4 regions of the Ferrimonas sp. YFM genome follow, and region 1 is predicted to be linked to each of the others. Evidence: predicted binding sites of a transcription regulator. Region 1 holds the regulator's gene; each other region holds the start of a gene.
What was found. The regulator MetJ, encoded in region 1, represses methionine synthesis genes. The targets are predictions, from matches to a motif close to TAGACGTCTAGACGTCTA.
Positions count from the first base shown of each region.

Region 2: a site for MetJ is predicted at 1,529-1,546, ahead of msrA (peptide-methionine (S)-S-oxide reductase MsrA). Genes of this name have one in related genera too.
Region 3: a site for MetJ is predicted at 1,843-1,860, ahead of metK (methionine adenosyltransferase). Genes of this name have one in related genera too.
Region 4: a site for MetJ is predicted at 1,264-1,281, ahead of metA (homoserine O-acetyltransferase MetA). Genes of this name have one in related genera too.

Region 1 covers NZ_AP027368.1:4,278,569-4,281,793, reverse strand. Annotated here, with positions in the region: gene QUE41_RS19795 (PKD domain-containing protein) at 1-1,414, shown strand, start outside; gene metJ (met regulon transcriptional regulator MetJ) at 1,473-1,790, opposite strand; gene metB (cystathionine gamma-synthase) at 1,972-3,126, shown strand; gene metL (bifunctional aspartate kinase/homoserine dehydrogenase II) at 3,123-3,225, shown strand, end outside.
Region 2 covers NZ_AP027368.1:3,065,177-3,068,401, forward strand. Annotated here, with positions in the region: gene QUE41_RS14380 (thiamine pyrophosphate-dependent dehydrogenase E1 component subunit alpha) at 1-184, opposite strand, end outside; gene astE (succinylglutamate desuccinylase) at 385-1,431, opposite strand; gene msrA (peptide-methionine (S)-S-oxide reductase MsrA) at 1,564-2,046, shown strand; gene QUE41_RS14395 (GNAT family N-acetyltransferase) at 2,076-2,585, opposite strand; gene QUE41_RS14400 (hypothetical protein) at 2,596-3,003, opposite strand; gene QUE41_RS14405 (PaaI family thioesterase) at 3,093-3,225, opposite strand, start outside.
Region 3 covers NZ_AP027368.1:487,144-490,368, reverse strand. Annotated here, with positions in the region: gene speA (biosynthetic arginine decarboxylase) at 1-275, opposite strand, end outside; gene speE (polyamine aminopropyltransferase) at 290-1,150, opposite strand; gene metK (methionine adenosyltransferase) at 1,950-3,101, shown strand; gene QUE41_RS02380 (PA0049 C-terminal domain-containing protein) at 3,214-3,225, shown strand, end outside.
Region 4 covers NZ_AP027368.1:3,625,869-3,629,093, reverse strand. Annotated here, with positions in the region: gene ompW (outer membrane protein OmpW) at 1-324, shown strand, start outside; gene QUE41_RS16740 (SDR family NAD(P)-dependent oxidoreductase) at 394-1,119, opposite strand; gene metA (homoserine O-acetyltransferase MetA) at 1,311-2,234, shown strand; gene QUE41_RS16730 (methyl-accepting chemotaxis protein) at 2,377-3,225, shown strand, end outside.

The DNA.
Region 1 (3,225 bases):
CTGCTTCAACCCTCTGGGGACCTTCCCCTGGGACGCTCGCAAACTCTACGGTCTGTGTCAGGGGCTTGGCAGCAGTCAGCCACCCATTCTGGTTGAGGTGAATCGTGCAAGTGCTGACAGCACCAATTTGAGGCGCTTCAGCAACTGGAGTGACTTGAAGCCTACCGGACTTGCAGCCTCTCAAAATGGCGGTTTGTTGTTTATCAATGCTACGGATCCTGCGACCTCAATTGCTGTAGAGATTGAGCGGATCTCAGGTACAGATGCACCATTCAAACATCTGCCGTCTCAAGTGAAGCAGGTGAAGAACGGAAGTTACTCGGACTCCCCCTTGATCATTGGAGATGAGCTGCGAGGAAAGCTGTTTGTGGGTGACCCTGGTATATCCAGTAACCCGGATGACCCGGTGGATGATCGCTTCGTCAGTGTTGTTAGCTTCGATGGGGGAGAGATGAACCAGGGCGCCTTCGTGACCTTGGACAGGCTGGATAACAGCGTCTCTGTCACCAGCTTGGGGTATCAGAAAGGGGCTTATACCTTTGGTCGTCCTCTGCTTCACAGTAACGGAAAACTATTTGGTTCAGTTATCTATGCCCCTGACTTCGAAGGCTTCGGGACTAACTACAGTTATGATCCTGATACGGCCATCATCGATTATGGCTCGGGGTACGGCTCAGTTCGTCCGGGGATTGCATTAGCAGAGGGGCAGACAGGCCTAATCTATGGCCTGGGTGTCGACGTGCGCGATGCTTTCCGTCAGGTGCTGTATAGCCTGGACCCTGACTCCCTGGCCTTCACCCAATTGGATAAGTTCGACAGTACCGGAAGAGCCCATGCCAACACCGAAGTGGCCATCCAGGGACAAGGGGCCTGGGTGCTTTCTGACGTTAATCTCTATTGCTTTAACCTGACTACGAGAGCCAAGGTGATGGGCCACTCATTCAGTGTCAATGGCCCTCACGACCCTGTGCGTACACTGAGTTATCTGGCAAGTCAGGATGCATGGTATCTGCCTACAAGGGCCAGCGCTGTAGCGGGTGAGGGTACCATTCAGCGCATTACCAACGACTGCTCAAGTCCAGTTCGTACGGATGCAGTTACCGGCCTTACGGATATACCCAGCACAGCGTTGTTGGTGGCGTCCGACGGCTATCTGTATTTCGGTACTGAGAATGGCAAGCTCATGCAGTTTGATCCAGTGATGGACTTGGTGAGTGAGGTTGCGACATTTGGCAATGCAGAGGTGGTCGGTTACCTGATTGAAGATCAGAACGGTGACATCCTGGGCGTGGTCCGGGGCCAAGAGGAACAGCTGTTTGCGTATCACCTGGCTACCGGGCAGGTCAGCCTGACAGAGATACCCAAAGACAGCCCAACGGACCTCTACTATCCGGGAGTTGTTGAACTCAATTAGTTGACAACGAAAAAGGGATACCTCGCGGTATCCCTTTTCTTATCAATTCGCTGGAGTCTTACTCCATCTCTTCCCAGTCGATGCCCAGGGCTTTCATCTGGCGCTTGGCAGACTCCGGAACGGTGTCCGGGTGGTCCTTTCTCAGGTCATTGTCCTCAGGCAGAGGCTGACCAGTAAAGGCGTGCAGGAAGGCTTCACAGAGCAGTTCGCTGTTGGTGGCGTGACGCAGGTTGTTGACCTGACGACGGGTACGCTCATCGGTCAGCAACTTCAATACGCCCAGCGGAATGGAGACGGTGATCTTCTTCACCTGCTCGCTTTTCTTACCGTGTTCCGCATAGGGGCTGATGTAGTTGCCGTTCCACTCAGTGCTCATTGCCTTTGCCTTTGACTTGGGTTAACGGGTGCAAATTGTAACTGCTCTGATTTCTGAGTCAAATTGTAGATATCTTAACCTATAAACGTTTAGACGTCTAAAAGTCTTGACGCCCAAATTTGGATCGACTAATTTGGACGTCCAGACATCTTGAGCGCACAGAATAACCAGGAGCCACGGAATGAGTACTCATAAGCCCGCCACCATTGTTGCCCGTGAAGGGATTGATACCGACCTGACTCATGGTGCCGTGGTGCCACCTGTCTATCTGTCCACCAACTACACCTTTGCCGGTTTCAATGAGCCGAGGCAATACGATTACACCCGCTCCGGCAACCCCACCCGGGACAGCCTGGGCAATGCCCTGGCACAGCTGGAGGAGGGCGCCGGCGCGGTGATCACCGCCACCGGTATGGCGGCGGTCAACCTGGCGGTGAACCTGCTTAAGCCTGGCGAGCGCCTGGTGGTGCCCCATGACTGTTACGGCGGCAGCTACCGCCTGTTCACCAGCCTGGCCGCCAAGGGCGCGTTCGAGCTGTCCGTAGTGGACCAGGGCGATGAGCAGGCCCTGGCCGATGCCCTGGCGCAGAATCCCAAGATGGTGTGGCTGGAAACCCCGAGCAATCCGCTGCTGCGCGTAGTGGACGTGGAGAAGGTGGCCAAGGCTGCCAAGGAAGTGGGCGCCCTGGTGGTGGCGGACAACACCTTCCTTTCTCCGGTGCTGCAGAAGCCTCTGAACCTGGGGGCGGACATCGTTATCCACTCCACCACCAAATACATCAACGGTCACTCCGACGTGGTCGGCGGTGCGGTGATTGCCCGCGAACAGGAGCTGGCGGAAACCCTGGCCTGGTGGGGCAACTGCCTGGGCATCACCGGCGCACCTTTCGATTCTTTCCTGACCCTGCGTGGCCTGCGCACCCTGCCGCTGCGCATGCGCCAGCATCAGGAGAACGCCGAGGCCGTGGTTGCCCTGCTGCAAAGCCACCCCGCAGTAGCCAAAGTGCACTATCCCGGCCTGGCATCCCACCCGGGCCATGAGCTGGCCAAGCGTCAGCAGAGCGGCTTTGGTGCCATGCTCAGCTTCGAACTCAAGGGCGGTGAGCAGCAGGTGCGTGACTTCCTGGCTCAGCTGGAGCTGTTCTCCTTGGCGGAGAGCCTGGGCGGGGTAGAGAGCCTGGTGGCGCACCCGGCCACCATGACCCACGCCGCCATGGCGCCGGAAGCCCGCCGCGCCGCCGGCATCGAAGACACCCTGATCCGCCTCTCCGTGGGCATCGAAGACAGTGAGGACCTGGTGGCGGACCTGCGCCAGGCCCTGGAGGCCGTGAAGTGACAGTGAAGCAGCTGCACAAGTTCGGTGGCTCCAGCCTGGCAGACGCCGAGTGTTACCACCGGGTCGCTCATATCCTGCAGACCCACGGTCACGCCGGGG
Region 2 (3,225 bases), 1.2 Mb from region 1:
CCAGTACCCGGGTAAACACCGCTGTGTCATAGATTTTGAGCGCCAGTTCCTGATCGATGTCAGGCAGGGTGGCGCCGGGGTAAGGGGTTCCGTCGGACTGCAAGATCTTCAGTTCAGGGATCTTCAAAGCGTGACCCGAGGTCATGACCGCCTTGTGCACCTGATGTTGAGGTTCGAGGCTCATTATTTCGCTTCCGTCTTGTGTCTGAGGCCAGCATCCCTGGCCGTTTATTATCACCAAACCTGGGTTTGGCCTTGTTATGTTTGGGCTAAGGTTACTGCCTGCCCATAGGGTGCTCAAGGTGGGAGCCATCCATGATCGCGATCACACTTTGTCAGCTGTATCGCAATATTTACAGTGACTTCTCACCAGGCACTCTAAATCTACTCAAATCGTTCGTCTATTTCTGTGGGCACCACGGTCAGCAGCGCCCGCTGACCGATGGCCACGTTGGCGTTGGGGAAGATGATCGACTCCGCCACCTCCCCGACCCTCACCTCCAGCTCGCCATCGTTGGCCAGCAGATGCCCCGGGGCAAACTCGGTGAAGTTGGCCTGATCATCGGCGAAGGTGAACTGAAAATCCTCATGGTGCTTGTTCAGCACCTGGCAGACATCAAACACCACACTCTTCGACAGGGGCGGATAATCTAGTGCCTCGGCGGCAATCAACCTGGCCAGCTGCGCCTTGCAGGAGGCGAAGCGGCTCATGTCGTTCTTGCCGAAGGGGTACACCTTGCCCAGCTCCACGGTGAAGGCATCGGCGCCAAACTCGTTGGAGGAGAAGTAGCTGTAGGTGGTGGTGGGGTTGTGAGACAGCAGAATGGTCTGCACGCCGCACCCGGCCAGGAAGCGAATCTGCTCGATGCTCCAGGGGCGCCCCGGGCGGTAGGGATAAACCGCAAACTTCTCCCGCTGGGAATCGCGGATGGCGGTATGCAGATCGTAGTGGAACCGCTTGCGTCCCGGCTCTTTGAAGAACTCTCTGACTGTCTGCTCCAACAGGGCCGCCCGGCGCTTTTCGTCGTTGGGCTCCCCCTTGGCGTGGGCGCCGCTGAACAGCCGGTTCATGTTCTCTGCCACGCCCCGGGTGCCATTGACCATCGCCTGGGTATTGCCCAGTTGCACCAGCAGCCGCTGGCGACAGGTGAGGCTGCCATCGATGATGGCGTTCACCAGCTCATTCACCAGCTCGATGGGGGCGGTCTCATTGCCATGAACGCCACAGGAGAGCACGATGTCGCTGTCGCCGGGCTCAGCCGGTTCGATGGCCAGGATGCCGGTGTCGATGAGGGTCAGTAGAGTACCGTCGGCCAGGGTGCGGCTTTCCGGTTGCTTGCGGGGGTGGGGATGGGCCAAGGTCAGCGCCAAAAGATCCTGGTGTTCAAATAACACGTCGCACTCCAATTGCTTTTTTCTTGTGCCGGCCATTGTAGCCTCAGAAGCCGCAAAGCGGCACCCCGGACGATTAAGATTCGGGGTTGCAATCTGTCATGGAGCTGATACAGTTTACGGACATTCGGACGTTTAGCCGTCTAGAAATCCAGATTGAGGAGTCAGGTTATGGCCATTGCCACCTTCGGTGCAGGATGTTTTTGGGGTGTAGAGCAGTTCTTCAAGGAGCTTGATGGCGTGACCTCGGCGGTGTGTGGCTACATGGGCGGCGATCAGGACAACCCCAGCTATGAGCAGGTGAAGACCGGGGAAACCGGTCACGCCGAGGTGGTGCAGGTAGAGTTCGATGAAGCCCGCATCAGCTATCAACAACTGCTGGATACCTTCTGGCAGTTCCACAACCCCACCACGGTGAATCAGCAGGGAGAGGATCACGGCAGCCAGTACCGCAGTGTGGTGTTTTTCCACGATGATACTCAGCGTGACACCGCCGAAGCTTCCAAGGCGCACCAGCAGGCAGAGGGATACTGGAAGGATAAAACCATTGTCACCGCCATCGAGCCGGTGACCAACTTCTTCCGCGCCGAGGAGTACCATCAGGGCTACTTCGACAAGCACGACCTGCCCAGCTGCCACATCGCCCTGTACTGAGCCTCTGTTTCCGGCCTAAGGGCTGAGAACTAGACGCTCAGGGGCAGCGCCTCGATGGCGGGGCGCTCGAAGGTGAGATCCCACAGCTGTCGTTGCTCGTTGAAGTGACGCCGGGTGCACCTGAAGCCAAATTTCTCCAGAATCCGGGCGGACGCGGCGTTCTGCTCGAAGGCTTCCGCCACCAGAGGCGCATCGGGGTGATGGTCTGCCACCCAATTCATCAGCGCCGCCATCGTGGCACTACCCAATCCCTGTCCCCAGTAACGCCGGGCCAGCTTATAGCCCACCTCGTAATGGGCACTCTCCCCCCGGTAGAAGGCGGCGGTACCTATGCTGCCGAGAATGGGGTGTTCCACCACCCACAGCTTCAATCCCTCGGGATCGTCGTAACCGGCCAGCAAATCGGGCATCTGCACCTGAATTTGCGCCAGTGTCTGCGGGCCGCGGTCGGTAAAGCGCATCACCTCTGGGTCGCGCTCCAGCTCATAGAGCCACTGCTCATCCTCTGCCGTCAGCGGTCTGAGACTCAATTTGCTCAAGACTGTCTCCTTAATTCTGCTCCGGGGTTTCGATGCGATCGGTCACCACCCTGCCCTGCTCTACCTCCAGCACCCTGGCCCGTTCGTAGATCAGCTTAAAGTCCAGTTCCGGCTTGCAATCCAGCAGCTCGCCCTGTGGCAGGAGCAGCTCCCCGCTGAACCAATGGGCAAACACCGGGCCGTCAGTGAGCCGGTACTTACCCCTGAGCTCCTTCAGATACAGCCGCCCGTCGTCAACGGACCAGGTGCCCAGGTATTCGCGCCAGCAACAGGAGGACAGCAGGGCTCTGTCCACCGCCTCCCACTCGTCTTCGGTACGCGCAGCGACACCCTGGCCGAGTTTCGGCAGGGATGGCCAGTCATCGAGGGGATGGAACTCACCATCAAGATAGATAAAATCCGGAGTCTGTGCGGTCATCGGCCCTTCTCCTTTACATCATCAAAACTGCGTATTGGGACAGATGCACCCCCATCGCCACCTCAAGGGTACCCGCTTTTCGTTAACCGTCAGCCCTTGACTGTGGTCAGCATGCAGGTGGCCGTGGCCATCGCCAATAACCGTCCCTTCTCATCGATGAGCTTACCCTCGGAGACCCCCAGGGAGCGGGTCATGCTCACCACCTGCCCCTCGGCCCTGAGT
Region 3 (3,225 bases), 870 kb from region 1:
CCCTGGTAGCCATACTCACTGATGGCGGTGGTAAAGGCGCTGCACAGCCCCTGCACCTGAGAGTGCAGGATCTGGGGAAAACGCACCAACATAGGCAGTTGGGCGCCCCTGTCCTGAATCAACTGCTCTGTCAGCTTGGACAGCGACAGGCTGATCTGCGGGTTGGCCGGGTTGGGGCGTACCTCAACCTGACCCTCGCCGTTTACCCCATAGTAACCCCGTCCCCAGTAGGGCACGTTGTAGAGTTGATGGGCGTCGCGACTACTCCAGCTCAATGGCGTCTCCTCCGTCAGCTCACCTTGGCCAGACGATCCACCAGGTATTGAGGCAGAGCGAAGCTGCCCAGGTGGATGCCGGGGTTGTAGTATTTGGTGCTGATGCCAGCGTCGGCAAAACGGGCACTGATGGTCTCCAGACTCACCTTGCGCGCCTCGGCGTTATCACTGGCCCAGGCGAAGCTCATTACACCACCAATGTAGGTGGGCACGGCCGCCACATAGAAGTGACGATCGCCAAAGTAGGGCGCCAGCCGCTGATAGGTGGTCTCCGCTTCGCCCTGCTGCATGAAAGGCACGCCATTTTGGGCCACGAAGATGCCGCCTTCGGTCAGGCACTGTTTGCAGCCCTTGTAGAAGTCAGACTCGAACAGGGCCTCGCCGGGACCGATGGGATCGGTGCAGTCGGAGATGATCACATCGAAGGTCTCCTGGCAGTTCAGCACGAACTCCTTACCGTCATTGATGACAATCTCCACCCGGGCGTCGTCGAAGGCCCCCTGACTGTGGTTGGGCAGGTGCTCCTTGCACATCTCGATAACGGTGTTATCGATCTCCACCTGAACCACACGCTCCACGCTCTGGTGCTTGATCACCTCACGCAGCATGCCGCCGTCACCACCACCGATGATCAGCACCTTCTTGGCGCTGCCGTGGGCCAGCAGGGGAACGTGGGTCAGCATCTCGTGATAAATGAACTCATCGGCTTCGGTGGTCTGGATAATGCCATCCAGGGCCATCACCCGGCCAAAGCGTTCATTCTCAAAGATGATCAGTTCCTGGTGTTCGGTGGGGGCGCGGAACAGCACCTTGTCCATGCCAAACTCCTGACCATAACCAGGGTAGAGGGTTTCTTTGTAATGCTTGTCGCTCATTGCGCGGTCTCCGAACCATTTCGCGTCTGTCCCGGTTGGCGGGCAGACTCATGTAGAAAGAGTGTAGATAAAACGGAGATCGAGGGTCGCGACCCGGACCAGAAGGGTCCGAAAGAGGGGGATATCATCATAGTTGTGCTAAATCCTACCGGTTGCCGCTCCAACGTGAACTGTCACATCGGGCGGCTTATGCCACGAGAACCATAAAACCTCAGTTTATTGAAATCTGTTTGGGGCCAGTTGCCTCCGAGCGCTTTATACCCCCTTTGTTAAATTTGCGCCAGAGAAACCGGTGAAGAAAATTTGAACTTCTAGGGCATGTTTATCTTTGGTGTTTAGAATTTGGCCGAGGATGACACCAGCCAATCAAGGAGTTCGATTGCCGGCATAGTGGGCCTACGTCAAAATCGAACGACGTCGAGTGGCTGTTGTCAGGCCGGCCCCGAAGGGCGCCTTGCTCAGTCTAGGTACCCATTCATTTTGGGCACAATGTCGACACATTTAGACCTTAGTGAATGGCTGCTGGCGCAAAAATATTCAGCAAAGGTCAACACGCCCTAGACGGACTCTCCACAGATCAATCCCCTGACACCATATCGTTGCTGGCTGAACCCCGCTGTAACGCCCATTTCACGGCTTGAGTAAAAAAATACCCTCAACATCACTGGATTTTGGGTGGCAAATACATAAAATAGCCGTCTAGATGTAGATGCGTCCAACCAGTCGATTCCGAGCGATGTGTGCTTATCGGTTGAAATTCCGCATCTTTCCCCAGTTTCTAATGTGAGAGTTGATTGCCATGGCACGTCATCTGTTTACTTCTGAGTCCGTATCTGAAGGTCATCCCGATAAGATCGCCGACCAGATTTCCGACGCCGTACTGGACGCCATCCTGGCCCAGGACCCCAAGGCTCGCGTAGCCTGCGAAACCTATGTTAAGACCGGTATGGTGATGGTCGGCGGTGAGATCACCACCTCCGCCTGGGTTGATATCGAAGAGATCACCCGTCAGACCGTTCGCGACATCGGCTACATCCACTCCGACATGGGCTTCGATGCCAACTCCTGTGCGGTACTGTCTGCCATTGGCAAGCAGTCCCCCGACATCAACCAGGGTGTGGACAAGATCGATCCCCGTGAACAGGGCGCCGGTGACCAGGGCCTGATGTTCGGCTACGCCAGCAACGAAACCGACGTGCTGATGCCTGCCCCCATCACCTACTCTCACCGTCTGGTGAAGCGTCAGGCTGAAGTGCGCAAGAACGGCACCCTGCCCTGGCTGCGTCCCGACGCCAAGTCCCAGGTGACCTTCGCCTACGAGAACGGCAAGGTATCCGGCATCGACGCCGTGGTTCTGTCCACCCAGCACTGTGACAGTGTCTCCACCGAAGACCTGCGCGAAGCGGTGATGGAAACCATCATCAAGCCTGTGCTGCCCACCGAGTGGATCAACAAGGACACCAAGTTCTTCATCAACCCAACCGGCCGTTTCGTTATCGGTGGCCCAATGGGTGACTGTGGCCTGACCGGTCGTAAGATCATCGTTGACACCTACGGCGGCATGGCCCGTCACGGTGGCGGTGCCTTCTCCGGTAAGGATCCCTCCAAGGTTGACCGTTCCGCGGCCTACGCTGCTCGCTACGTAGCCAAGAACATCGTGGCGGCCGGCCTGGCCGAGCGCTGCGAAATTCAGGTTTCCTACGCCATCGGTGTGGCCGAGCCGACCTCCATCAGCATCGAAACCTTCGGCACCGGCAAGCTGCCCGAAGAGAAGCTGATCGAGCTGGTCCGCCGCCACTTCGACCTGCGCCCCTACGGCCTGATCGAGATGCTGAAGCTGGAGCGTGCCATCTACGCGCCGACTGCCGCCTACGGCCACTTCGGCCGCGTCGAGTTCCCCTGGGAGCAGACCGACAAGGCAGAGGCCCTGCGCGCCGACGCCGGCCTGTAAGGTCCACTCAGTCGAGAACGAAGAGGTGCCCTTGGGCACCTCTTTTTGTATCCGGGTACCGAGAATCATCTGTGATACCCTGACGCCAGTAACCAAAGATAGGGAGATCCCGATGCGACACCTT
Region 4 (3,225 bases), 650 kb from region 1:
ACCGTGATGGCTCAGTACTACTTCGGCAGTGACAAGATTCGCCCCTACATCGGTGCCGGCATCAACTACACCTACTTCTGGGATGAGGAGTTCACCAACGATCTGGATGGGGCCCTGACCGATCTGGAACTGTCTGATTCCTGGGGGCTGGCGGCTCAGGTGGGCATCGATTACGAGCTGAACAACAACTGGCTGATCAACGCGTCCATCTGGTACATCGACATCCAGACCGACGTTGATTTCAAGCTGGGCGGAGATTCTGTCAGCATCGAAACCGACATCGACCCCTGGGTGTACATGGTGTCCGTGGGTTACAAGTTCTGATTTGCTAGCGCAATAGCACAGAAAAACGCCGGCTTATGCCGGCGTTTGTTGTTCTTGAGTACCTGAGCTTCAGCGATACTTGCGCTTGTTGTAGATAAACTCCGGCAGCATCCGACCAACCCAGGAGACGATGCGCCAGCGCCGGGTGACATAACTGGTGGCCTTGGCTTTTTTGAGGTTGGCCAGGATCTGGCTGGCGACCACGTCCAGGGAGGCTCCCCAGGCCTTGCTGCCCCGGGCCTGCATCTTGTCGATGTACCCCAGGCGCAGATCACTGACGGTGACCGGCAGTTTCAGGCGCTGGGCGTGGAGCCTCAGTCCCTGCAGGTAGTTCTGCTGAAATGCCTTACTGGCGTGGAAGGCGCTGCTGGCACCGCCCCGCTCTCCGGCGATGGAGGTGATGGCCGCCAACTGGCCATATTTCTGCTCCCTGAACAGGGCGAAGGCGCCGTTGGCCAGGGCAGTAAACCCGGTCACGTTCACATCCAGCACCATTTTGTCTGCCTCCCAGGGCAATTCCAGCTCATGATGGCTGGCGGCGGTGTTGATGATCACCAGTTGAGCCCCCTCCAGTTGCTGCCACAGATCCTTAAGGGCCTGACGGCACTGGGCGGGATCGAAAATGTCGATCTCGCTGCACAGGGTGTTGTCGGGAAGCTGCTGCAGCAGAGGGTCGAGGCTGGAGAGGTCGGCGGCCATCAGGCCGAGACGCACTCCCTCGGCGGCCAGCTTTTGGGCCAGGGTTTGGCTCAGCCCCGCATTGGCGCCGATGATGATGGCAGAGAGTTGGCTCATGATGTCTTAGCAATAGTTCAGGTAGCGGGATCATAGCAGCTCCGGTTGTAAATATCTGTTCCCAAAGTGTTAACGTCATCCATATTGCATCGGGGAGCAGAGGGGCAGGATCACACCCAAGGGGAAATTGGAGCTCTGGAGTTGTAGCCGTCTAGATGTCCTGTTATAAATGGAGCTCTAGGAGGTTGTTTATGCCAGTCAGAATACCCAGTCAGTTGCCGGCGTCGGAGATCCTGCGCAGCGAGAACATCTTTGTCATGTCCGAGGAGCGCGCGGCGTCTCAGGATATCCGTCCTTTGCGTCTGCTGATCCTCAATCTGATGCCCAACAAGATCGAGACCGAGACTCAGTTGCTCAGATTGCTGGGTAACTCACCGCTGCAAGTGAACGTCGAGCTGTTGAGGATTCACCGCAGAGCCTCCAAGCATACGCCCAGCGACCATATGGACGCTTTCTACCGGGATTTTGACCAGGTTAAGAACAACAACTACGATGGCCTGATCATTACCGGGGCCCCCCTGGGCAACTTTGAGTTTGAAGAGGTGACCTACTGGCCGGAGATCTGCGACATCATCAACTGGTCGCAGAAGCATGCCACCTCGGTGCTGTTCCTGTGCTGGGCCGCCCATGCGGCGCTGTACCATCTCTATGGGGTGAAGCGCTATCTTAGGGACGACAAGATCTCCGGAGTCTTTCGTCATCGCCGTGCCCATGGCCATATTCCCCTGTTGAGAGGGTTTGATGACGAGTTCTGGGTGCCCCATTCGCGCTTTGCCCAGGTCAGCCTGGACCGGTTGAAAGCTCACCCGGAGCTTCAGGTGTTGGCGGAGTCCGATGAAGCCGGGGCTTATCTGGTGACCAGCAGGGACAACCGCAACCTGTTTGTGACCGGCCACCCAGAGTACACCCGTACCACCTTGCAGGATGAATACCGCCGGGATCGGGCAGCGGGCGCCGAGCCAGCCTTGCCGAAGAACTACTATCCCAAGGACGATCCCACTTTGCCTCCCCATGCGCGCTGGCATGCCCATGGCGCCCTGCTGTTCTCCAATTGGCTGAACTACTGCGTCTATCAGCAGACCCCTTATGACCTGAATGACCTGGCGGGCGAATAATGCGCAAGTTGATGAAATATGGTGCTAAAACACGATAAATCGGAAAAAAGTTTCCGCCCTATCACGTGGTAAAGCCATTAAGCAACAAGTAAAATGTGACCTAAGCTTGATTAACTCAATCTAACTACAGGATGTAGGTCACATGAGACGAGAGAGTCACATCGTCAATGAAGAGGTTGTGGTTCCTCAGGGAGAGGAGCTGGTATCCACCACAGATCTGCGAGGCATCATCACCTACGCAAATCCCGCCTTTATCGAGATCAGCGGATTCGAAGAGTCTGAACTGATCGGTCACAATCATAATCTGGTTCGCCACCCCGAGATGCCCAAGGCTGCGTTCAAGGAGCTTTGGGATGCGCTGAAGGCGCAGAAACCCTGGCGAGGCGTCGTCAAGAATCGCACCAAGGATGGGCGTTATTACTGGGTGGACGCCTTTGTCACCCCCATTTTCGAACATGGGCAGGTGGTGGGCTACCAGTCGGTGAGACGGGCTACCACACAAGAGCTGAAGGAGCGGGCCCGCGAGGTCTATCAAAAGCTGAACCAAGGCAAGCCCGTCGGCCGCTCCCTAACCCTGGCCCGTCGTCGCTGGTTGTCCGGGGTGATTCTGGCCCTGGGCTTTGCCGCTGTGGCCTGGCTGTTCCAGCCCTGGGTGGTGCTCTGTGGTCTGGCAATGGTGGCCGCCATGCTGATGCTGTTCTTCGATGAGGCGTTTCGGGTGCCGGCGATGTTGATGAAGCTGCAGCAGGAGTACGACAGCGTCAGTCGCTATGTTTTTGCCGGGCATGGCAGCAGCAGCATCCTGGCGTTTCAGCTGCAGTTGTCTCAGGCCAGGATGACCGGTGTGCTGGGACGAACCCGGGATGCCTCTCAGCATCTGGATGCCATGTCTTCCACCCTGGTTGGGCTCAGTGAGCAGGCCAGGCAGGGAGTGCGTCAGGAGAATGCCCGTCTGGATCAGATCGCCACGGCGGTGGAGGAACTCAATGTC